4 regions of the Pseudoalteromonas sp. SCSIO_11900 genome follow, and region 4 is predicted to be linked to each of the others. Evidence: predicted binding sites of a transcription regulator. Region 4 holds the regulator's gene; each other region holds the start of a gene.
The links. The regulator sigma-54, encoded in region 4, starts transcription at its own class of promoters, with help from an activator protein. The targets are predictions, from matches to a motif close to GTTGGCACGNNNNTNGNNT.
Positions count from the first base shown of each region.

Region 1: the regulator sigma-54 is predicted to act here: its motif matches at 2,342-2,360, upstream of BG00_RS04195 (EF-hand domain-containing protein).
Region 2: the regulator sigma-54 is predicted to act here: its motif matches at 2,191-2,209, upstream of BG00_RS02325 (BON domain-containing protein).
Region 3: the regulator sigma-54 is predicted to act here: its motif matches at 1,957-1,975, upstream of flgJ (flagellar assembly peptidoglycan hydrolase FlgJ).

Region 1 is NZ_KK070023.1:908,143-914,354, reverse strand. Features, by position in the region: gene BG00_RS04215 (IS4 family transposase) at 1-1,010, opposite strand, end outside; gene BG00_RS04210 (EF-hand domain-containing protein) at 1,133-1,348, opposite strand; gene BG00_RS04205 (EF-hand domain-containing protein) at 1,413-1,625, opposite strand; gene BG00_RS04200 (EF-hand domain-containing protein) at 1,764-1,976, opposite strand; gene BG00_RS04195 (EF-hand domain-containing protein) at 2,047-2,259, opposite strand; gene BG00_RS04190 (flagellar brake domain-containing protein) at 2,773-3,435, opposite strand; gene BG00_RS04185 (TrkH family potassium uptake protein) at 3,460-4,911, opposite strand; gene BG00_RS04180 (YigZ family protein) at 5,006-5,620, opposite strand; gene pepQ (Xaa-Pro dipeptidase) at 5,719-6,212, opposite strand, start outside.
Region 2 is NZ_KK070023.1:503,766-509,977, forward strand. Features, by position in the region: gene BG00_RS02310 (methyl-accepting chemotaxis protein) at 1-747, opposite strand, end outside; tRNA gene BG00_RS02315 (tRNA-Ile) at 1,008-1,084, opposite strand; gene BG00_RS17245 (YqaE/Pmp3 family membrane protein) at 1,363-1,521, opposite strand; gene BG00_RS02325 (BON domain-containing protein) at 1,586-2,155, opposite strand; gene BG00_RS02330 (LiaF domain-containing protein) at 2,469-3,134, shown strand; partial or broken gene BG00_RS02335 (VOC family protein) at 3,181-3,514, opposite strand; gene suhB (inositol-1-monophosphatase) at 3,751-4,554, shown strand; partial or broken gene BG00_RS02345 (GGDEF domain-containing protein) at 4,569-5,183, opposite strand; gene BG00_RS02350 (transposase domain-containing protein) at 5,213-5,464, opposite strand; gene secF (protein translocase subunit SecF) at 5,600-6,212, opposite strand, start outside.
Region 3 is NZ_KK070023.1:1,685,715-1,691,926, forward strand. Features, by position in the region: gene flgH (flagellar basal body L-ring protein FlgH) at 1-661, shown strand, start outside; gene BG00_RS07815 (flagellar basal body P-ring protein FlgI) at 674-1,768, shown strand; gene flgJ (flagellar assembly peptidoglycan hydrolase FlgJ) at 2,013-3,008, shown strand; gene flgK (flagellar hook-associated protein FlgK) at 3,010-5,022, shown strand; gene flgL (flagellar hook-associated protein FlgL) at 5,025-6,212, shown strand, end outside.
Region 4 is NZ_KK070023.1:1,309,755-1,315,966, forward strand. Features, by position in the region: gene ptsN (PTS IIA-like nitrogen regulatory protein PtsN) at 1-226, opposite strand, end outside; gene hpf (ribosome hibernation promoting factor) at 231-518, opposite strand; gene BG00_RS06080 (RNA polymerase factor sigma-54) at 545-2,044, opposite strand; gene lptB (LPS export ABC transporter ATP-binding protein) at 2,379-3,104, opposite strand; gene lptA (lipopolysaccharide transport periplasmic protein LptA) at 3,101-3,640, opposite strand; gene lptC (LPS export ABC transporter periplasmic protein LptC) at 3,630-4,184, opposite strand; gene kdsC (3-deoxy-manno-octulosonate-8-phosphatase KdsC) at 4,181-4,732, opposite strand; gene BG00_RS06105 (KpsF/GutQ family sugar-phosphate isomerase) at 4,733-5,704, opposite strand; gene BG00_RS06110 (calcium/sodium antiporter) at 5,708-6,212, opposite strand, start outside.

The sequences.
Region 1 (6,212 bases), 400 kb from region 4:
TCCTGTTTCAGGCTCCGTAATGCTGGTTTATTTGATAGTTGATATTGCTTGAGCTCACCATAGCCTCGCTCTATTTCCCATCGTTGCCAATACACATCGAGTAGCGCTTTCAGCGGGTACTTTTCTGGACAGACGCATGAGGTGATGAACCCTTTTATTTCCCCTTTAGGTGTCGGAATTTGAATAAGCCTTGCTTGCCATGTATCACCTAGGTAAGGGGCTGATTTCTTAGCTTGTGGTGAAATAGGCATTGTTATTAAGTGGTCGTAATCGCTAAATGACTCCGTTATTTCATAGCGCATTTTGCTTTTGATGGGCGTAAGCCAATGATGATTTTCGCTAACGCCTTGCCAGCTCGTAAATAGTTCAGCCGAAAAGAAACCTCTATCAAATAGCGTCAATGAATATTCAGGTGCTGAGCCAACAAGCTGTTGAGCATAATGAATTTCACTTTGAGTAATGGGGCCAAACGCTGCATCGGATATTAAATGCGTTCTTGTCGACATCAAGGTCACAGCAAGTACTGAGGGGAAGTTTGTTGTCGATTTAGCATAGCCAAAGTGACGGTTACTCGGTGTATCTTGAGTTTTAAATTGTGTACCGTCAATGCTGAGCAGCTTTAAACCACACACGTCATCAAAAGTTTGCGACTGCTCCCACTGCGTTGCTGTATGTTTAAAAAGGTGTTTCATAGGCGCTGCGCCTAGCTTTTCTTTCCCTTTTATAATACTGCTCGTCGCCAATGGTGGAAGCTCTCCTTTAGCGTCAGGAAAAGCGAGCTCTAGTTTGTCACAGACTTCAGATATTGAGCGGTTTCTTAATAAACCAATCCCTAATACAAGCCAAGCAGCTTGCTCGGCGGGGAAACGTCGTTTACGCACAGAGGCTCTCCCTGTTTGAGTAACGGCTGCTTCAATCCACTCAAGGGGAATATGCTTAGTAAACGAATCAATATCACGATCTTGGCTAAACTCAGTAGTAAGGTGTAATTCTTTAATAAATTCAGACATAAAAATAGGCCACAACTTTTGTTGTAGCCTATTATGAAGCCTCTGAAAGATCGTTCAATTAACTTAAACGATCCGCATTACTGACTATTAAGCGGCTTTAGTGGAGTATGATGGGGTAATACTTATTGTACTCTTGCAAACTCTTCTTTAGAAAGTTCACCATTTCCGTCAGTATCTAAGTCATCAAAAATATTCATGAGTTGTTTATTAGACGCAGCTTCCTGCTGACTAATTACACCGTCGCCATTGCTATCAAAAGAGGCAAAATCTACCGCTGCATAAGCTGCTGATGATGACGCTAATACTAAAATCGCAAGTGTTGTGTTTAATGCTTTCATAATAAGTCTCCTATAAGAGGGAAATCCTTTTCTGAGATCCCTGTGCAATGAAAAAAGTTAAAAATTAAAAGTTTGCAAACTCAGCTTTAGAAAGCTCACCATTACCGTCAGTATCAAGCTCAGTAAATGCGGCCGTTAAATCAGCATTTACAGCAGCTTCGCTTTGACTAATAACCCCATTACCGTCGGCATCAATTGTGTCAAAGTCGCTAGCGGCAAAGGCAGCTGATGAAGAAGCTAGCGCGATCAGTGCGAATGTTTTGTGTAATGTTTTCATAATTTAATCCTTCAAAATGTAATGCAATGGTCTATCAAAAAATTGTGTCTGGCTATCACAGTCCTTGTTATTCTCTTTCATAGGCTTCCTTGCCTATTTAGGTTGTCTTTGGCAACTCAGAATATACTTAGACTTGTCTTATGCTTTCGAAAATTCTTCTTTTGATAGCTCACCGTTTTGGTCAGTATCAAGCTCTGAGAACATGCTCATAAGTTTTGCATCAACCGATGCTTCGCTTTGGCTAATAGCGCCGTTACCGTCAGTATCTAGTGTGTCAAAGTCGCTCGCTGCAAAGGCAGCTGATGAAGAAGCAAGAGCGATAAGTGCAAATGTTTTGTGTAATGTTTTCATAATGAGTATTCCTTAAAATCGTTTAAATTATGGGGGAGCTTTTAACTCCCAAAACTTTAATAGCTTAGGGTTATGCTTTAGAGAACTCTTCTTTTGATAGCTCACCGTTTTGGTCTGTATCAAGCTCTGAAAACATGCTCATTAGTTTTGCATCAACTGATGCTTCGCTTTGACTGATCGCGCCGTTGCCGTCAACGTCTAGCTTATCAAAGTCGCTTGCTGCAAAAGCAGCTGATGAAGAAGCCAATGCGATAAGTGCTAAAGTTTTATTAATGCTTTTCATAATCTATCTTCCTTCAAAGTTTATGTTTTATGCGATTAAGTGTTTTACTTTAAATCACGTTTCGTTCTATACAGCCTGACTATTACAACTTCGATGCCAATAATATAAAAACTATAATTTTCAATAAATTAACCTGCAACTAGCTGAAAATGGCGCTATTTAACTCGTTATTTTGTTGCTTTTTAGCAACAGTAGATGAGGCAATAAAATTAAAACAATAAAAATCAAAGAGTTGAGTTTAAGGAAAGCCCCACACAGTCGATGAGCAATCGCTAAAAAAGAGGATTAAATAAACAAAAAGGAAGGTGAGTTAAGTTTAATTTTGTTATAAACAAAAAATTAGAATAAAAAAACATATTTAACTAATTGTTTTTAATAAATTTATAAAATAAATTTGAAATAGATTTTAAAAATAACAACAACACATGGCTATTTGTTGCAAAAGAGCGAAAATGTTAGAGCTTGTTGATATTTTAGAATTGTAAAATGTTCAGCGTCGAAAGATAACAGGCCTTATACAATTTCAAATTCAAGTGCACTAGGGTCAATGAAGTGATCTCCCATCAGGGTTTTCATTTGCTCTTCACTGGCAAATAATCGAATTCCGCAATATATACCTTTAGCATGTTTTTTCACGCTGCATATTTGCCCTTCGTGCTTTGTATCTTCATCAAAGACTACAATACAACGCATATCTTTAATGTCGTCAATTTCTTGGGTTGTTTTAATATCAAACATAACACCCGTTAACGAAATATCTTTTATAACACCTTCAAAGGAGGGGCGATCATCCGATAATTTTAACTTGGCAGGAAACAGCGTCGGTATACGCGCTTGCGAGCGCAGCTCAAATAACTGTACTTGTGATGGATAGTCGATAAACAATAACTTAGCCGGGTGAGATGCTACAGACATAAGCTGCTGACGAAACGCTAGTACATGCCCACCACTGCCCTCTATAAGCGCTCTTACCACCACCATCACACCATCGCGTAAATAATCACTTGCCATGGGGAGCCGTTTTGCATTGGGGTAATTTAAAATAATAAACTTTTTTTCTAATAAGCCTATAAACTCTGTTTTTACGCGTCGGCTACTGGTTGGTGTCAGTATTTCTAAATCGACCATGCCACCTGTGACGATTTGGCTTAACTTTTCCAAATTGGTTTTTTGCATAGTTCTTTCCTAATATTTAAAACGTTATCCACGCCAAAATGTTGGGGTAAATAGCACTAATAGTGTAAATATCTCTAAACGACCAAATACCATTGCCACGGTTAATATCCATTTTGCAGTATCGGTAATAGCGCCATAATGAGAAGCAACATCACCTAAACCAGGCCCAAGGTTATTTAAACACGCTGCCGTTGCTGAGAATGCCGTTATATTGTCTAACCCGGTGCCCATTAACGCTAACATAATAATAATAAAGACTAATGCATAAGCCGAGAAAAAACCCCATACTGCTTCAACTACTTTATCTGGTAGCGCCTTTCGTCCTAACTTTATAGAGTATATAGCTCGAGGATGCACTAAGCGGTTTAGCTCTCGCACCCCTTGTAGATAAAGTAAAAACACGCGCACTACTTTCATACCGCCGCCAGTTGAACCAGCACAGCCACCAATAAAACTAGAGAATATTAATAAAATAGGTAAAAACAAAGGCCAAGCAGAAAAGTTATCTGTGGCAAATCCTGCGGTGCTGCTCATAGATACAGCTTGAAACAATGCCTGATCGAGGGTTTCATCGCCATTGGCATAAACATCGTGAGATGAAAGTACCGTGAAACAAATCACCACCAGCGCGAGCTGAATACATAGAAACACTTTGAATTCAGGGTCACGAATGTAGACACTAATATTACGACTCGCTACAGCAGCATAATGCAGTGAAAAGTTAATGGCCGCGATAATTAAAAAGAACACACAAATAAAGTTAATTACTGGGCTATCAAAATGCCCCATTGAAGCGTCATAAGTAGAAAAACCACCAATAGCCACCGTAGAAAAAGCATGGCAAATTGCATCAAACCAATTCATGCCAGCGCTCCAATACGCCAAAGTACATGCAAGGGTAATAGACACATAAATATACCAAAGGTGTTTAGCAGTGTCGGCTATACGCGGGGTCATTTTGGAATCTTTTACGGGGCCTGGAATCTCAGCCCGATACAACTGCATACCACCTACGCCAAGCATTGGCAGGATTGCTACCGCTAATACAATGATCCCCATACCACCAAACCACTGTAATTGTTGGCGATAAAACAATACCGATTTAGGCAGATACTCTATGCCTGTCAGTACGGTAGCTCCTGTAGTGGTTAAGCCAGAAAAGGCTTCAAACACGGCATCGGCTAAAGAGAGATTGGGTTCTTGTAAAAATACCAGCGGTAAGGAAGCAAACGTACCGAGTACCAGCCAAAATAAAACCACGATTAAAAAGCCTTCGCGGGCTTTTAAATCGCCATGCTCATGCCTATTTGGGTAATAAGCCATTAAGCCAATAACAACACTGAATATAAAGGCTAAAACAAACGGCACCCCTCCACCATCTTTATAAATTAAAGACACTAGCGCTGGTGGCACCATAGTAATACTGAATAGCGCAACCAATTGGCCAAGAATTTTTATGATGGTACGAAATTGCATTGAGCGTATCGCTTTTTTATTAGTAAATTAAAATAACTACTGTATGACTCGAAAATTTAATGTTTAACCATTAAATGGGATGAATGTAAGACTATTACTCTTTGATTGTTAACTCAACTGCGCCGTGGCTTAAATCAAAAATATCTTTGATGGCTTGCTGCGCTTGGCGACTATCAATGGTAATAGTCCACTCAATATTTGCAGTAAACTGCTTTTCAATATTAAGTACCTGAAAGTTCGTTTTTAAATGTTGCTCTATCACCCCTTGCATACTGTATTCACTAAAGCCCACCAGCTCAGTACTCGGCACTTTCACCACGGTTTGTAGTTTCGCTAAGGCATTATTGAGTGAACCACCATAAGCACGCACCAGCCCACCCGTACCGAGCTTTATACCTCCAAAGTAACGTGTTACCACAGCGGTCACTTCACCTAAGCCTGAGCCCACTAGCACATTGAGCATGGGTTTACCGGCGGTGCCATTGGGCTCCCCGTCATCAGAAAAACCATAAACATGGCTGCCCCCTGGGTTACCTGCAACATGTGCCCAGCAATTGTGGCGTGCATCGCTGTATTTTTCTTCAATATTTTTAATAAAGGCTTTCGCAGCATTTAGATCGGGCGTGTGACCTATGTGAACGATAAAGGTACTTTTTTTAATTTCTTCTTGATGAAATACAGCTTCGGCTGGGTATTTATATTCAGACATAGCACTTACTTAGGCTTTAATTAAAAAAGTGGGGCCAAAAGGCCCCTTTGTATCCGTTTATTTTAGCGCGTATTGGCTAACTCGTCTTTAATAAGGATTTAGTCGAGTAATAAATTACGCGTCATATTTTCTAGGCTATCTTCGTGAACAATAATATTGTCCTCGATACGAATACCGCCAAAAGGTTTAAACGCTTCGACCTTTTCCCAGTTAATAAACTGCTTATTGTCTGTTTGTGCTAAATCACCCAATAAAGAGTCAATAAAGTACAAACCTGGCTCAATAGTAAACACTTGGTTTTTCTCAATTAAGCGAGTGCAGCGTAAAAATGGATGGCCTTCTGGTGGCGCTTGATGTGCCCCTGTTTCATCACGCATAAAACCACCCACATCGTGAACCTGTGCACCTAAATGATGCCCTAAGCCATGCGGGAAGAAAGTTGAGGTAATTTGACGCTCAACAATTTCCGCTGCCGGTAGTTTAACAATATTAAAATCACTTAATAGCTGAGCAATACGGTTATGACAATCAATATGCAGATCGCCATACAGTAAACCTGGCTTTAAGCTTTTTCCTAACTCAATTTGATGCG
Region 2 (6,212 bases), 810 kb from region 4:
TGAGTTTACAGGCGTACTTGATACAACATAGTCATCACCATCAATTACTTTACTTTGAATTGCCCCATTTTTAATCGGCGCCAAGTCAACAGATTGCCCTATTTTAGTTTTATTACCATGCAGCATAATCTCGCCACTACCAGAGACCAAATAAACAATGCCGCCCTCACCTATCCTATATTCACTTATGAGATCCACCATAGAATCGAGCGAACGCCCAATCCCAGCAATTCCTTGTCGTTGCCCATCAAGCTCAATGGCATAATTAATAAATACCATCACCTCAGAGCTGCCTTTATCTATGTCGAGCGCTACTTCAAATGATCTATCCGATGCTAAAAAAGCATCAAACCAAGTATCACTACTGTCTATTTGCCTAGAAATACCTTCATCGGTGTAATAGTTACGGGAGTTTTTAGAAATAATATATGCGTTACTGGCTTGGTTTTTATCTTTTATATGTTTGAGGTAATCAATAAATTTACCTCGGCTTTGCGCATCTTCATTATTATTCATCCATTGCTGCACAAATAAGTTTTGCGCTATTTCTTTGCCTACAACAATAGGTGTAGAAAGTTCCAGCTCTATTTGGCTTTTAACTTCACTAAGCGCAGTCGGTAAATCTACTTTTGCTAGTTTTTCTTCTGTATTTGAGCGAATACTATTGGAAAAGATGAGAGTAGATATTGCTAAAGGAGCAGTAACAGCCAGAATAAGGCTGAGGTATACTTTTCGTTTTAATAACATAGAACACCTAAGGAATAACTAAGCAGTATTTTATATACTGCACACAATTAACAGTAGCGACATTAAAGGGCATAAAGTAAAGATTTTTATAATAAAACCCCATAACACTTTAATAGTAGATTCAACTGTGTTTATTGCAATGTATTCAATAGAATTAATACAGAAATCAGTGCACTGGTGATAAATACGATAGAAATAACAAAAGCGAATTTTATAAACTAAGAAAATGAGTTTTTATGTACTTGGAAAGCGTGTAAAAGTGGTGGCCCCTCCCAGACTCGAACTGGGGACCTAACGATTATGAGTCGTGTGCTCTAACCAACTGAGCTAAGGGGCCATCTTTGTATAACTGTAAGCAGTTAATTTTTTGAAGCGTTTAGCCACAGAGCGACTAAAGCGGGTTGCAGTATAAAAAGTTTTTAGGGGCTTGTCACTAGCAAAAAGCTTTATTTTAACAATCAAAGGGCTAACTGCTCAAATAGTAAGCTTTTAGATTTATTGATGGTGACGTTGAGGAAACGAACTCATTAAATAATAGTAGTCTGAGTAACTAATACACATACCTTACGATGGCAATTAGCAACTCAGTATTAAATGTATTACTGCGATAGAGTGTTATTTTTTGGCGATAATATAAATCGCATGAATTAATCCAGGGAAATAGCCGAGTAAGGTTAGCAAAATATTTAACCAAAAATGCATCCCTAGTCCTACCTGTAAAAACACACCCAGTGGTGGTAATAAAATAGAAAAAATAATTCTAATGATATCCATAATTTAATCCTTACAATGTTAGCAAAACAAAAAGCCCAGCAGGGCTGGGCTTTAGTATAGTGTATTATTCTGCAATAACAGTTAATTCATCCACTACCTTGCGAACATCTTCAGCGTTTTTAGCAATTTCCATCGCTAATTGCTTTTCAGCATCAGACTCAACTGTACCTTTTAGAGTTACCACACCATTATCAGTATCAACATCAATGTCTGTACCACCTACTTCAGAATCAAATAAGTAACGTGTTGTAATCACTGTAGTGATTTTAGCATCGGTTAAATCACTTTCAGTGTCGTTACCCATCATTTTAGAATCATGCTTCTTCATGTCGGTGTTTTTTACCACAGTTAGACTGTTTTCAACGTCAGTTACACCATCTAGGCTTAGCACGAGCTCTTCAGCAAGCTCTTTATCTAATTCGCTGTTTACTTTACCTGTTAGCATTACCTTGCCGTTTTTTACGTCCGTGTTGATATCAAAGTTATTTAGATTGGTGTTCATAAGCAATACTGTTTCTGCTTTCCCATCAATCCAAGCATCTTTGCTTTCGTTTTCCCAACTGCTTGCCTGAGCGCCCATTGCGGTTGTTCCTAATACTAGGGCTGCAATCATAGACTTATTAAATGTTTTCATAATCGTTCTCCTTTTGATTAAAGACACTTAAGCTAATGCGAGCATCGGGCCAACATTTTTTAACCTTTAATTTCAATATGTTATTTTAAAATAGTAGATATTGGCTTAAACCTACTAAGTAAACATTTACAGACTATTGCGTAAAAGTTTCTCGAATAGCGAAACTTACTAAATAATTGTATATTTGGTTAATCTGTCGTTAATATAATAAAGAATCAAAAACCAAAAATCATAAACCACTGAATTTAAACAATTTAGTATTTGGTATAAGGCTTGCTTTGAAATAACCAGCAACCATAAAAGGATAATTTAAATGTCTGTTAAAATTGAAGACCGCCCTATTGAGCAAGTTCGTGAGCAAGTGATTGATCAGCTCATTTATAACTACAGCCATGGTGTTATTTCTGTAGAAGCATTTGAAAGGCGCTTAGACGACGCCATGGCAGCGAGTGACAATAAAGCACTTATGGATCTCGTTGAAGATTTAACCTTAAATACTGACCAGCAATATAAGGCGCAAAAGCACTCTCAATTTGCACCTAATTATAGCGCGCAGCATGAGACTGATGAAGAGCCACTTACATTAAGAAGCATTCTTGGTTCGAGTGAACGAAGCGGCCAATGGGTAGTTCCTCAAAACATTTACATAGAAAACTACATGGGGTCAGTCAATCTTGATTTTACGGATGCTATTTTTACCCACCAACATGTCACTATTCACGTTAATTGTTATTTTGGCAGCGAAGAAATATATGTACCAGAGCACGTTAATGTAGTTTCTAAAATGTTTTGTATTTTAGGCAGTTTTGAAAATAAAACAGTGTCACTAAATAAGCGCCAAGGGCCAACGATTCACATTGAAGGAAAAACTGTTTTAGGCTCTGTGGAAGTTAAAGTTAAACGCACTATTAAAGAAAAATTTATTAACTTTGCAAATGATCTAAAAACTCAACTTGGCATGAATGGTAAACATTATTAAATATGCTAAACATTGAATGAAGCCATAATAGTTGGCTTCATTCATATTATAAGTCGTTATTTCGTTCACTAGGTACATCACTCATGTACTCTACAAACTCAACCTCAAACCCTGCAGGGTCAATATAATAAAATTTTTTCTAAATGGATTTACAGCACCTTCTTTACTTATTGCAAAGCCCGCATGTTTTAGGCGCGCTATTACTGCATTTAAGTTATTGGTTACATAGGCAAAGTGTGCCAAACCAACTTGATGTCCTGATAGGTCGCAGTTTCCCCTTCCCCCCCACTTGTAATTGACCAATAGGGAAACACTGCTTGATAAAACTTAAGCATGGCGTTTATGTCACTAACAACTAAATTTACGTGTTCTAATTTCATAACTTTCTTCCTATTAATTGAATATAGAACATCATAAAACCTCAAGTTAACTTTAGGTAAAGCGCTAATTTACAAATTTATTGCCTGTTTTCGTTCCAATAAATATATTGAAAGATCATACCTGTACAAAAAACACTCACAAGTATTTAGGCTTTATGGTTTACTTTATGGCAAAAACCGCTAAAATACGCCGGCTTAAATATATAAACGTTCTTTTACAACCCAAAGGTAATACCATGCATCCAATGTTAAACATTGCGGTTCGCGCTGCGCGTAACGCAGGCAAGCTTATTCTTCGTGCAAGTGAAGACTTATCAAAAGTTGAAGTGCAACAAAAAGGCACTAATGATTTAGTTACGAACATTGATAAAGAAGCCGAAGCCGTAATTCGTGACACTATTTTACGTTCTTACCCTGATCACTGCATCGTTGGTGAAGAGTTAGGCGAACACAAAGGTAAGGATGCTGATTACCAATGGATTGTTGACCCACTTGATGGCACAACTAACTTCATCAAGGGTATCCCTCATTTCGCAGTATCTATTGCACTTAAAGTTAAAGGTCGTTTAGACCAAGCCGTAATTTACGATCCAATTCGAGGCGAACTTTTCACCGCTTCTCGTGGTCAAGGCGCACAGTTAAATAGCAAACGTTTACGTGTATCTAAAACGGTTGAACTTGCAGGTTCTATTCTTGCAACAGGTTTCCCTTTCAAACAAAAACACCACTTAGATGCCTATTCTGAAGCGTTTAAAGCGTTATTTGTTCACACGGCTGATATTCGTCGTGCAGGCTCTGCTTCGCTAGATATGGCGTATGTTGCAGCGGGTCGTGTTGATGGTTTCTTTGAAATTGGTTTAAAACCTTGGGATACAGCAGCAGGCGAGCTATTAGTTAAAGAAGCTGGCGGCATGGTTGTTGATTTTGCTGGCGGTAATAACTACAACGTGAGCGGTAACGTTATTTGTGGTGCACCTAAGCTAACACAAGCGATTGTTCGTGAAATGCGCCCAGTATTATCTGAGTCGTTATTACGTTAATCGTAATACCGCACTTAAAAAAAGGAGCCTAGGCTCCTTTTTTGCTTTTTTTTAGCCACTTTTTTACTATTGGATAAACGCACAACAGCGGGTGCTGGCCTTTTTCGATTACAAATAAATAAGTAGCTGTGACGATAACGTTTTGCTTTTTTAGCATCTGTGGCTAATGCCGCTACTTGATGGCTATTTTTACACTGCTGCAGATCCGGCTCAACTAAACCTATCGATAGTGTAAGTAAAAGTACAAACTGCTTTTCGCCCTCTTGATTAGTTGCCCAATCCCCTTTTTCAGCAATATGCTCTGGCGTAAAAAATACGCGTGACTGCAGTTTAAATTGCGTGATAATGGTATTACAAACCTCCACCGCATCTTTTTTTTCAAACACCACCATAAAGTCATCGCCACCAATATACCCGACAAAGTTAGCGCTGTGCGCACACGCTTTTACAGTCACATCGGCCAGAAGTTTTATCACGCTGTCCCCACTGGCGTAACCATACAAATCGTTAAATTGTTTAAAATGATTTAAATCGATATCGGCTAGTGAAAATGGCTGTTTATGTTGCAGACGCTGCTCTATTATTTCACTAATTGCCACATTACTCGGTAACATGGTTAGAGGGTTAGAGGGTTAGAGGGTTAGCATGTTGGGCGTGGCTAATAGGCTATTAAAGAGATGTCGAGTCTATTAGTGATATCCCAAACGGTTTCGTTTCGGAATAAACTCATTCCAATTACAGACCACATAACAGCTTCTAGCGGTAATCGCCTTTTACGCACAGTAGCAACACCTGCATGTTTAAATGCTTGTTCAAGAATATCAGGGTCAAGACCCTGTTTAAGTTTATCTAGTGTATGTACATCATTTAAAAATGAAGACATGCTATCGAAGTGCTGAATGAGAGACATAAAAAAATCCGATATTATTTCTAATATCGGATTTTGAAGCCATGGAAAGATCAGTCAAGTGATCATAAAAATATTCTTAACTGATCTGCATTACTCACAAGGAGCGGCTTTTTAAAAAGGATAATTTAATCTCAATTAAGGCATTGAGTCTAAATCGGCACCTTCTTTTTCAATCACCTCTGGTATTAAATCTTCTTTACTTACGCCCATGGCAATAGCCACCGAGCTGGCAACGTAAACTGAAGAATAAGTACCAATAAATACACCAAATAATAATGCGGTAGCAAAGCCATGAATAGTTTGGCCGCCCCATACAAAGAGTGCAATCAATACTAAAATAGTGGTAATTGATGTAACTAAAGTACGATTAAGTGTTTGCGTAAGTGACAGGTCAATAATTTCAATGGTGTCGTCAATACGTACTTTACGGAAGTTTTCACGGATACGGTCTGATACAACAATGGTATCGTTTAGTGAGTAACCTATCACGGCGAGTATTGCTGCCAAAATAGTTAGGTCAAACTCTAAACCAAGCACCGAGAATAAACCAATCGTAATGATTACATCGTGTAATAGTGCCCCCACTGCACCCACAGCAAAGCGCCATTCAAAGCGAAATGCCACGTAAATTAAGATACATATAAGCGCAGTTAACATGGCAAGGCCACCCTGCTCTTTTAAGTCTTCACCTACACTTGGGCCTACAAACTCAATACGGCGCATTACTACGCTATCATCAGCTTGTTTA
Region 3 (6,212 bases), 380 kb from region 4:
AGTAGGGACTTTACTGTTAAGCGGTTGTGTATCTACACAAAATAATGAAGTAGTGCAGGACGATCCCTACTATGCACCTATGTATCCTGAGCCTAATATGGAGCCAGTGGTAGCAACAGGCTCTTTATTCAGTACTCAGTTATCTAATGACTTATATGCCGATAAAAAAGCACTTAGAACAGGCGATATCATTACTGTTAAATTGCAAGAGTCAACCCAAGCCACAAAAGCGGCTAAAACAGAAACAGATAAACAAACAGATGCTAGCCTCGATCCTGTTATTGGTTTAGGTGGTTTACCGGTTAATATTGGTGGCGATAGTATTCAATTTGGGGTTGGTAGTGATGCGTCGTTTAAAGGTGACTCAAAATCAAATCAATCAAACAGCCTAGTTGGCGATATTTCGGTTAACGTGATGCGAGTATTACCAAATGGTAATTTAGTGATTCGTGGTGAAAAATGGCTAACGCTAAATACCGGTGAAGAATTTATTCGCTTAGAGGGGTTAGTGCGTCCACAAGATGTTAATGCTGATAATACCGTTGAGTCTAATCGTATTGCGAATGCGCGTATTCAGTATTCAGGTAAGGGTCAAACTCAAGAGGCACAAAGCCCGGGTTGGTTAACGCGTTTCTTTAGTAGCTCATTGTTTCCCTTTTAGAGGACATTCAACATGAATGGTTTTAAAGTTTTTTGTTTTATGGTGCTACTAGGCTGGCAATTTACTGCCAGTGCTGAGCGAATTAAAGATGTGTCTATGGTCGAAGGGGTGCGCTCAAACCAATTAGTGGGCTATGGATTGGTTGTTGGTTTACCGGGTACCGGAGAGCAAAGCCGTTTTACCGAGCAAAGTTTTAAAGGCATGCTTAATAGTTTTGGTATTACACTACCTGCGAGTTTAAAGCCAAAAATTAAAAATGTTGCAGCAGTCGCGGTTCATGCTGAACTCCCCCCATTTAGAAAGCCAGGGCAAACTATAGACATTACTGTGTCATCAATTGGTAGTGCGGGAAGCTTACGTGGCGGTACGTTATTACAAACATTTTTAAAAGGGGTTGATGGCAATGTATACGCTATTGCACAAGGGAGCTTAATTGTTGGTGGCTTAGGTGCTGAAGGCCTAGATGGTAGCCGAGTCGTGATTAATACGCCAACCGTAGGGCGTGTGCCAAACGGTGCCACGGTTGAACGTGCCGTTAAAAGCCCATTTATGCAAAACGACTATATTACCTTTAATTTAAACCGTCCGGACTTTACAACCGCAAAACGTTTAGAGAAAACCATTAATGATTTAATCGGCCCAAATAGCGCACAAGCACTCGATGCCGCCTCTATTCGGGTTGTTGCGCCACGAGATGCCTCGCAGCGCGTATCGTATTTATCGACCCTTGAAAACTTAGAATTTAAGCCTGCGGATACTTCGGCAAAAATAATTGTTAATTCGCGTACCGGCACCATCGTTATAGGCAAAAATGTAAAATTACAACCTGCGGCAATTACCCATGGTGGTTTAACAGTCACGATTGCTGAGCAACAAAATGTGGCGCAGCCAAACCCGTTAGCAGAAGGCGAAACCGTTGTTACACAGCAAAGTATTATTGATGTTAATCAAGATGATTCACGCGCTTTTGTATTTGATCCTGGTGTGAGTCTTGATGATTTAGTTCGCGCAATTAATGAAGTTGGCGCTGCTCCTGGTGATTTAATGGCGATTCTTGAAGCACTTAAAGAAGCCGGCGCCATAAATGGTCAGCTTGTTGTAATTTAGTTTTATAAGACCCTATTTAGGGTCTTTAACAGTTAACCTAAAAAAAGACGCGGCATAAAGCCGCTGTTACCTCAGCAATATAAACCTACACAATAAGTAGCAGCGAGTTTACCTCGCGTCTCTCACTTAGTTTAATTTCTGCCTAGAACCTAGAACCTAGAACCTAGAACCTAGAACCTTTCACTTCACTTGGCTCAATTATTGCATTTAACTAAGAATTATTAATTATTGTGTCAAAAAGCTGATGGAAACAAATCATCTAGATAAGCAAAACTTTTTTGATTTAGGCAACTTAGACTCTTTGCGTCGAGATGCTTTAAACAGCGGTGATGCATCAACCGATGCATCTAAAGCGGCGTTAAAAAAAGCAGCGGCACAATTTGAAGCTATTTTTACCCAAATGCTGCTTAAAAGTATGCGTAAAGCTAATGAGGCTTTTGAAGATAAAGAAAGCCCGTTTAATGCTAGCGGCGTGAAATTTTTTGAAGAAATGCACGACCAACAAATGGCCTCAGAGCTTTCATCAAATGGCTCTTTGGGACTTGCAGATTTAATTGTGCAGCAACTATCGCCAGATGGAAAAAACTTTATGCCAGGCTCTGTACTTCGCACAACGTCTGATTTCTTTAGTGATCAACGTGCGGGTAGCACCTTACCTCATCAAGAAAATCAAAAGGTCACTGCAAAAGTACCGCTTGTTGATTCAACTGAAAAAAGCGAACAAAACACAGCGCCTAAGACATTTGAAAATGCTGAGGAATTTGTAAGCACCGTGTGGGAACACGCAAAAACAGCGGCTAAAAAAATTGGTTTAAATCCGGCGGTTATGGTCGCGCAAGCGGCATTAGAAACTGGTTGGGGTAAACATATTATTAGTAAAGGTGATGGTAATAGCTCAAACAACTTATTCAATATTAAGTCAGATAAAAGTTGGCAGGGTGAAAAGGCCAGTAAGGTCACTTTAGAGTTTGAGCAAGGTGCTGCAGTTAAAAAGCAAGCAAGCTTTAGAGCGTATGATTCGATAAAAGATAGCGTGAATGATTTTGTAGATTTTTTAACACAAAACCCGCGCTATCAAGATGCATTAAACAATACGGCAAAGCCGCATAAGTTCTTAGACTCTTTACAGCAAGCCGGTTATGCAACCGACCCTAATTATGCTGACAAAATAAAAAGGGTGTTAAACAGTAACGAATTGAAGAATATCGCCACAAGCGTGATCCGCCAAGGAGTAGAGTAACATGTCGTTTAATTTATTAAATATTGCAAATTCAGGAATAAGAGCAAACTCTGAGTTATTGCAAACGACAAGTAAAAACATCTCAAATGTTAATACCGAAGGGTATGTACGTGAGCGCACCGAATTTACCACCATGATTGATAATCAGGTGGGCCGTGGTCAAACGTACCGGTTATTGAATGAGTTTGCGCAAAAGCAATTAAATCGAGATACTTCAAATAAAAGTTTTTTTGATCAATTCGTTAGTGAAGCGAGTCGGGTTGATCAAATTTTTTCAGAAAAATCAAATAGCCTATCAACTAGTATCAACTCAATGTTTAATAACGTGCAAGAAGCGCTTAATCAACCTTCCTCAACAGTTGCTCGTTCATTAGTGATGAGTGATGCACAAAATTTAGTTGATCAAATGGACCGACTTGCAGGTATTGTTTCTGAGCAAAAAGCGGTTGTTAATGAGCAATTAGAAATCTTTTCTGAAGAGGCTAATACGCTTATTGAAAGTATTAGTTCGCTGAATCAAGAAATTGCGGGTGTTCATGGTACCAGGAATGAAGCCGATGCGAGCTCAGCTTACAATGAGCGTGATAAAGCAATTCGCGATTTATCTGAGCTGATTGATATAGAAACACTCGATGGCCCCAATGGTGAAAAACAAGTGTTTATGGGCAGCGGTGAAGCCGTTGTAATGCAAAACGGCTCGTTTAACTTGTTTTCGATGCGCGGCGACCCGGATCCAAACTTTAAAGAACTGCGCTTAGATGTAAATGGCGGCAAAGCTGTGCCGCTTGAAGTTGATGCCAGTAAATTAAAAGGCAAAATAGGTGGTTTACTTGCCTTCAGAGACGATATTTTAGTACCTGCGCAAAATCAAATAGGCCAAATGGGCATTGCGCTTGCTGATTCGTTTAATCAGCAAAACCGTTTAGGTATGGATGCAAACGGTGAGCTTGGAGGGGATATTTTTGATATCCCAACGGTCAGTGCTTTTGTTTATCAAGCCAATAGCGGAACAGCTAATATCTCAGCAACCGTTGAGGCTGGTAAAGGCAGTGAACTGCCAGCGAGTGACTTTGTGATCACTTATACGGGTAACCCTAACGAAGTAAGTATTCAGCCAGTAGATAATAAAGGCGAGCTATTAGGCGCCGCTACAACAGCAACATTTGTAGGCGGTGAAATTAACTCGGCAAATAACCCAGGTGTTGATTTATTTGGTTTGCAGTTAACTATGGCTGGTGCAGGTAATCCAGGCGATAAATTTCAAATTAAGCTCAATTCAGAAGCCGCAGCAAATATATCGTTAACAACTGGGCGCGGTGAAGACCTAGCGTTAGCATCGCCAATACGCACCGCCGATGACATAAATAACACCGGTAGCGGCGCTATTTCTGCTGGCAGTGTGAGTAGTGTTACCGCTGGTGGCTTTACAACTACCACTCCTCCTGCACTCGCTAATGGAGATATAACCATTGTTAAAGCAGCGGGTACAAATGATTACTTAATTAGCGATGGAAACGGCGCTAATGTGCCAATTACTATTGCACCACCAGGCAAAAATGTTTTGGCTGGCCTTGGTGCTCCTTATAACGATTATGGTTTTGACTTTGATATTGAAGGCTCGCCAGCCACAGGCGATAGCTTTACGTTAGAGTTTAACAAAGGCGGCTTTGACGATAACCGCAACGGTTTAAAATTAGCTGAGTTACAAAACGGTGACTTTGTGCGTCAAAATGTTGTTTCAAGCTCAGATGCCGATAACCATAAAACGTTTAACCAAGCGTATGCCGGATTAGTAACCGACATTGGCGTGGTAACAGGCCAAGCTAAAACAAACGGCGCAGCATTCGACGCACTCGCACAGCAGTCAGAGGCATGGTACGAGTCGTTATCTGGGGTAAACCTTGACGAAGAAGCAGCTAATTTGCTGCGCTTTCAACAATCTTACGCAGCTTCAGCTCAGGTGCTTTCTGCTGCACGTTCTATTTTTGACACTTTACTTAGTGCCGCGAGGTAATTATGCGTTTATCAAATAACTTAATGTATCAAAATAACATTAATAAAATACTACAAAATCAAAATGGCGTAGCAAACGCACAAGAGCGAGTAAATACTGAACAAAAATATTTATCTACTTCAGAAGCGCCTGCCGATATATCGCAAGCTATGCTGTATACCAATAAAATACAAAGTAATGAGCAATATACAAAAAATATTAATCAGCTCAATGGCCGACTCAAAATCGAAGAAAGCGTACTGCAAGGTATTAACGAAAGTGTTCAAGCAGCTAAAGATATTGCCTTAAAAGCAGGTAATGGCGCGTACAGTAAAGACGATTTAAAGTCGTTAGCGTCGGAGCTAACCGAAATACAAAAAACACTCGTTAATTTAATGAATACACGCTCAGAAGACGGTAAGTTTATTTTTTCAGGCTACCAAGACAGTACGCAACCGTATCAGTTTGATGCCGCTAGCGGCAAGTACAATTACCAAGGCGATCAAGGCCAGCATAAAATTACTATTGCCGAAGGTGTGTCGATTAAATCTAGCGACAACGGCTACGACACCTTTGAAAAAACCAATGCACGCCTCGATGTAGCATCTAACACAGGCGATGCATCAAGTACGCTTACGGGTTCTGTTTATGTAGATAAACAAGGTGTTTTCGATCAGTTTCATAAAGAGCAATATAACCCTGATCCAGACCCTTTAGTGTCAGCCACAGCAAATACTTTTAATGTAGTGGTTACTGCGGGTGCTAACCCTGGCGATCCGGATCAGTATGAAATTTTACGTGATGGAGTAGCGCAAATACCACCAGTTAGCGGAAATGTAACCGACGAGCCAATTGAGTTTGCCGGAATGAAAATTCAGCTAACCGGCGCAGCACCTGGGCAGCAGCTCGATTTTAGCCTAGAAAAACCCCACAAAGAAAACGTACTTAATACGCTACAAGGTTTAATTACAGGTTTAAATAATGGCACGCTTGAGGGGGATGATTTTCAGCAAGTACTTAACGATGGCGTAACGCAGCTGCAAAACGCCAGCGAACAAGTTGTGTTTACCCAAGCGAGTTTAGGTGGGCGGATGAATGTGCTAGAAAGAGTAACCGACTCTAACTCTGCGCTAGACATTCAAAACCAAAGTAATCGTTCAAGCCTGCTTGAAGTAGATATGGCAAAAGCCATTAGCGATCTCACTCAACAA
Region 4 (6,212 bases):
GTTCTTGAGCACCACTCATGCGACCATGTGGAATAGCAATGCCTCGACCAATGCCTGTACTTCCAAGCTTTTCTCTTGCAGTTAATGCATTAAGAATATCTTGTTGTGTTAAATAGGGCAGCTTATTGTGAGCCAATTCACTGATAAATTCTAAAATTCTTTTTTTACTATTAAAAAGGACCGCAGCTTTACTGCAGTCCTGACAGATAAGTGAGCTTAGTTTCATAGTGTTAGTGTCGAGCAAGTTTCTCTTTGTGTTTAATTACTTGACGATCTAGCTTGTCAATGAGCGAGTCTATAGCGGCATACATATCTTGATGCTCAGTAGAAGCAAAAATCTCAGCGCCACTAACATGAACGGTTGCTTCAGCTTTTTGGTTTAGTTTTTCTACATCGAGAATAACGTGCACATTCGTTATGTGATCAGTGTGCCTCTGTAACTTCGAAAATTTGCTATTTACGTAGTCTCTAAGCGAGTCGGTAATATCTACATGACGACCAGTTAAATTCAGTTGCATAAACATTTTCCTCTTTGTTGTACGCCTTAAATCAAACTTTTACGTTGATTAGACGGGGGAATAGCTAGAGATTCGCGATATTTTGCTATAGTTCTCCTCGCTACTTTAATTCCTTGCTCTGCCAATATATCTGCAATTTTACTATCACTCAATGGTTTAGCTGAGTTTTCTGCAGCGATTAATTTTTTAATTAATGCTCGTATTGCTGTTGATGAGCATTCGCCACCATTTTCAGTACTTACATGGCTTGAAAAGAAATATTTAAGCTCAAAAATGCCACGTGGTGTGTGCATGTATTTTTGCGTAGTAACACGTGAAATAGTCGACTCGTGCATTTCCACCATTTCAGCCACATCGTTAAGTACCATAGGCTTCATCGCCTCAGGACCATGTTCAAAAAAGGCCTGTTGTTGCTGCACAATACAGTTAGTTACTTTAAGCAGCGTGTCGTTTCTACTTTCTAAGCTTTTTATAAACCATTTAGCCTCTTGTAAGTGCGAGCGAATAAACTGGCTATCACCACTTGATTTAACCGTACGCGACATAGCTGCATATTGGCTATTTACTCTGATCTTAGGCATGCTATCTGGGTTTAGTTCAACCACCCAACGGCCTTTTACTTTTTTAACCGACACGTCAGGAATAACGTACTCAGACTCTTCTCTGACAATAGTGTCTGCCGGTTTTGGGCTGAGCGTATGAATCAGCGTCATGATTTCTTTAAGCTCATCTTCTTTAAGCTTTGTTTTTTTCATCAACGTGCGATAATCACGCGCAGCCAGTAAATCAATATGATCGGTTAAGATCATTTTTGTTTCGTTTAAAAAAGGTGTGTCTTTATCAAATTGATTTAGCTGAATACACAAGCACTCTTGTAAACTACGCGCGGCTATTCCCACTGGATCAAATAGTTGAATACGCTTTAGTACCGCTTCTATTTCGTCAAGTTCAACTTCATCTTCGGCGTCGTTTTCTTGGTTAAAGCTTTCTAATATTTCTTCACAGCTAAGGGTTAGAATCCCTGAGTCGTCCACAGCTTCTACAATTGCAATAGCTATCGCTTCATCGGTAGGGCTAAACGGCGTCAGTTGAAGTTGCCACATTAAATACTCATGCAGCGTTTCAGTCGAAGAGCCTTGATAAATAGATTCATCTTCTGGCATTGGGCCCGATGAAGAGGCAGGCGCAGCACTCATATATTCATCCCAAGTGACATCCATAGCCATATCATCGCTAATGGTGTCTTTGGTCATTGCTTCACCGCTATCTTGCTCATACTCGCTAGGTTTATCGTCGGCTGAGGCACTTAGCGTTAAGTCATCGTTATCGGCTTTTTGTTCGTTTTTACCTGCAGTGTCTTCGCTGTAATCGTGTTCTTCAACTTCAAGCAAGGGGTTGCTATCGAGCGCTTCTTGAATTTCTTGCTGGAGATCCAATGTACTGAGTTGCAATAAGCGAATTGCTTGTTGCAACTGTGGAGTCATTGTAAGTTGCTGGCCCATGCGCAGCTGTAATGATTGCCTCATGTATCTCTAACAATCCTTTTAAATTACGGTCTGTTGACCTTTACGATTAAAATTTGTTCAAACTAGGGGCGGTTTAATTGCGGCGCGAGGTTTGTAACCTAGTGGGCTAAGTCAAAACCGAGCAACAAAGAGTAAATCGTCCCTAGGCAGAACCCGAAGGGCAGCGCCTGTTTGGCATTGATGCTGCGTTATCGCCTATTTATGGGGGAATACCACACCACATAGGCTCTGCCTTGCCTAAATACCAAACAGACTGCTGCAAATTCAACCTTGATAGGTCAACAGACCTAAGTATGATTAATCTTAGCAGATGCTTAGTGGAATAACACACATATTAGAGCTTGAACTGCTCGCCCAAATAAACATCGCGTACTGTTTTATCGTTTAATACGTATTCAGGAGTGCCTGATGCAATTAACTCCCCATGAGAAACTATGTAGGCTTTTTCACAAACATCAAGTGTTTCGCGCACGTTATGATCTGTAATAAGGACGCCAATGCCACGGTTTTTAAGATGCTCTATAATCTTTTTAATATCTAATACTGAGATAGGATCAACCCCCGCAAAGGGTTCGTCTAAAAGGATAAATTTAGGGTTTGCTGCAAGCGCGCGAGCAATTTCAACGCGGCGACGTTCACCACCTGATAAAGCCATACCTTGACTATCGCGGATATGCTGAATGCTAAATTCATCAAGTAAATTATTTAAAGTATCTTCGCGTTGTTGTTTATTTAATTCTTTACGTGTTTCTAAGATAGCCATTAAGTTTTGATAAACAGTCAGCTTTCTAAAAATAGACGACTCTTGCGGTAAATAACCAATCCCTAAACGCGCTCGGCTGTGCATCGGTAATAAAGTAATATCTTTATCATCAATTGATATTTTGCCTTTATCGCTAGGTACAAGGCCTACAATCATATAAAAGGTGGTGGTTTTACCTGCACCATTAGGGCCAAGTAACCCCACAATACTGCCAGCTTCAACCTCTAGGCCAACGTTTTTCACCACTTCACGACCTTTGTAGCTTTTAGCTAATAGCTCTGCTTTTAATGTGCTCATGGTTGGCCTTTATCATCTTCTTTTTTATTTTCAACAGGCACTAAAATAGTGTGTACACGGTCTGTTGAGTTTTCGTCTTTTTCTGCGCTAATTAACTGCTGCTCGATATCGTAAGTGATACTTTTAGCTGTTATTTTTTGACCTGCTTGAGCAATGCTTGCATCGCCGATTAAGGTTAAAAAACGCAGCGACACATCGTAACGCACTTCATTAGCACTGGCGCTCATTATGGTGCCATCAGCTTGTGTTTCTTCAAAATATGCAGGGCTGCCTGTGGCAATTAATAACTGTTTGTTATCGCCTAGGTTATCGCGTTTATGCACTTCTAAACGGTCAGCTGTGATACGGCGATTACCATGAATAATTTCAACATTTTTCTCAAAAATGCCTACGTTTTCTTTTAATTGGCCTTCTTGTTTATCTGCACTAATTGAAATTTGATTCGCAGCGGGGGCTTCAGCAGGTTCAGCGCCATTACTGTTAAAAGCAATTAATAGTGAGGGAACAATTAAAATTTTAAATAGATTATTGGTCATAATATAGGGTTCGCGTATGGTTAATAAGTTTAATCACCTCGGTTTTTAAATCTGCCTCAAGGCCTTTACCTGTGATTTTTAAATTAGGTCCTGTAATAACGACAGGCTGCTGTGATTGCATGGTTAATAGTTTTATATCAACATTGATGGTCTGGGCGGTGATCGTATCGATCATGGCGTTATCTACTAAGTTTTGAGCGGTTACATTACCCTCTAACACCAGTTGACGGTCGTCGTAGAGGGTGGCTTCATCGGCGTTAATACGCCATGTTTGCTGCTCGTTGTATAGAGTGAATATAGGCTTTTCAAAAAAGGTAAAACCGAGTTGTTGATACAACTCCATTTTTACCGCAGTTACCTTATGGCTCACTTTACCTTGTTCATCATAAGCCGTTTGTTTTAGCTCAATAGCGGTATAATCAGGCTTAGCAATAACTTGTGTTTCTTCGCTTGCAGTAATATCAACCTTAGTAAAATAAGGATACCAGAGCCAAACCATACAGCTTATGAATAAAACGCTCAGTATAATGCGCGCTACATTCATGAACTCGTTCCTTGGCTAGTCAGTGGCTTGCTATTTTCGAGCATAAGTAAGTCTGTCAGCTCTCTTACCGCACCAAAACCGCCGGGTAGTTGGGTTACATAATGTGATAAACGTTTAATAAGTGGATGAGCATCGTTTACGGCAACCGCAAAACCGACTTGCTCCATTACTGGCATGTCTGGGCCATCATCACCTATATAAGCAATTTGATCATCGCTAAGCGCTAATTTTTGTTTTAATTCTTGATAGGCTATAAGTTTGTCTTCTTGGCCTTGATATATATGTTGTACGGTTAAACTGCTCATACGTTGCTGCACTATATGAGAATGGCGCCCGGTGATCACAGCGACTTCAAAACCGCTGTTAATCAGGGCTTTGATACCAAATCCGTCTTTGGTGTTAAATGCTTTGAGTTCTTCACCTTGGTTTCCAAGGTAAATACGCCCATCAGAAAATACACCATCAATATCACAAATTAATAGCTTTACTTTTTTTGCGCGCGCCTTTGCATCATCACTTAGCGGTTGATAGAGATCTTCAAATTGCATTTATAGCACTCCCGCTTTAAGTAAGTCTTGCATATTTAGTGCGCCAATCGGTTGATTATGCTCATTAATTACAATTAAGCCATTAATACGTTTTTGTTCCATAATATTTAACGCTTCAGCCGCGAGCATCTCTTGGGTGGCTGTAGTACACGACTTGGTCATCACAACATTAATTTCAGTGCTATGAATGTCAATACGTTGCTCTAAAATACGGCGTAAATCGCCATCGGTAAACAGGCCTGATAATTGCTGGTCACTATCAACAATAGCGGTCATGCCGAGTCCTTTGGCCGACATTTCAATTAAGGCATCTTTAATCGTTTGCGTCTCGTTAATGATAGGCGTATCAGCACCACTGTGCATAACATCTTTAAGAGTTAAGAGTAATCGCTTGCCTAAGCTACCACCAGGGTGCGATAGTGCAAAATCATCAGCAGTAAAGCCACGTGCTTCTAATAATGCCACCGCCATGGCATCACCCATAGCGAGTGTGGCAGTGGTACTTGCAGTAGGTGCTAAGCCCAATGAGCAGGCTTCTTGTTCAACTTTAATACACACATGCACATTTGCCAATGTTGCCATGGTTGAGCCTTGGTTGCCTGTCATGGCAATCATTTTGGCACCAATGCGCTTTAATACCGGAATAATATTAAGTACTTCGCTGGTTTCACCAGAGTTTGAAATGAGGATAACCACATCATTTGCTGTGATCATTCCTAAATCACCATGGCTTGCTTCACCCGGGTGGACAAAAAATGCGGGGCTGCCGGTACTGGCAAGAGTGGCGGCTATTTTGTTACCAATATGACCTGATTTACCCATGCCAATAACAATAATACGACCTGGGCAGTCATACATTAATTGACAGGCTTGGTTAAAGCTTTCATTAACGTATTGTGTAATATCGCTGAGTGCTTGGCGTTCAATCTCTAGAACACGTAACCCTTGTTGAATAAAGTTTAGCGTTGCCATGGGCTATCCTACTTGACTAAAAATATAACCTTGGTAAATCATAAATGCGACGATGAGCAAGCCACCTTCTATTCTATTGATACGTCTTTGACCTCTAAAGTTCAATGACATAGCAATTAGCGCCAAGGTTGCGCCAATCATAATAATAACATCACGGTTAGCTACCGAAGCATCGATAACCGATGGATTAATTAATCCTGCCAGCGGTAATACCGCTAAAATATTAAAAATATTCGAACCAACTATGTTACCCAGCGCTAAGTCATCTTCATTTTTAAGTACACCTGCAATTGAAGCTGCAAGTTCAGGTAAGCTGGTGCCTATAGCAATAATGGTCAAACCAATCACTAAGTCACTTAAGCCAAAATATTTTGCGATATCAACGGCTGAGCCAACTAAAAAGTGTGAACTAACCGGCAGTAAAATCATACCCACTACCAGCCAAAAAACAGCTTTTTTGGTTGGTACGTTGTCAGGTACTTCGTCACAGGCTTCGCTCACAAACGGA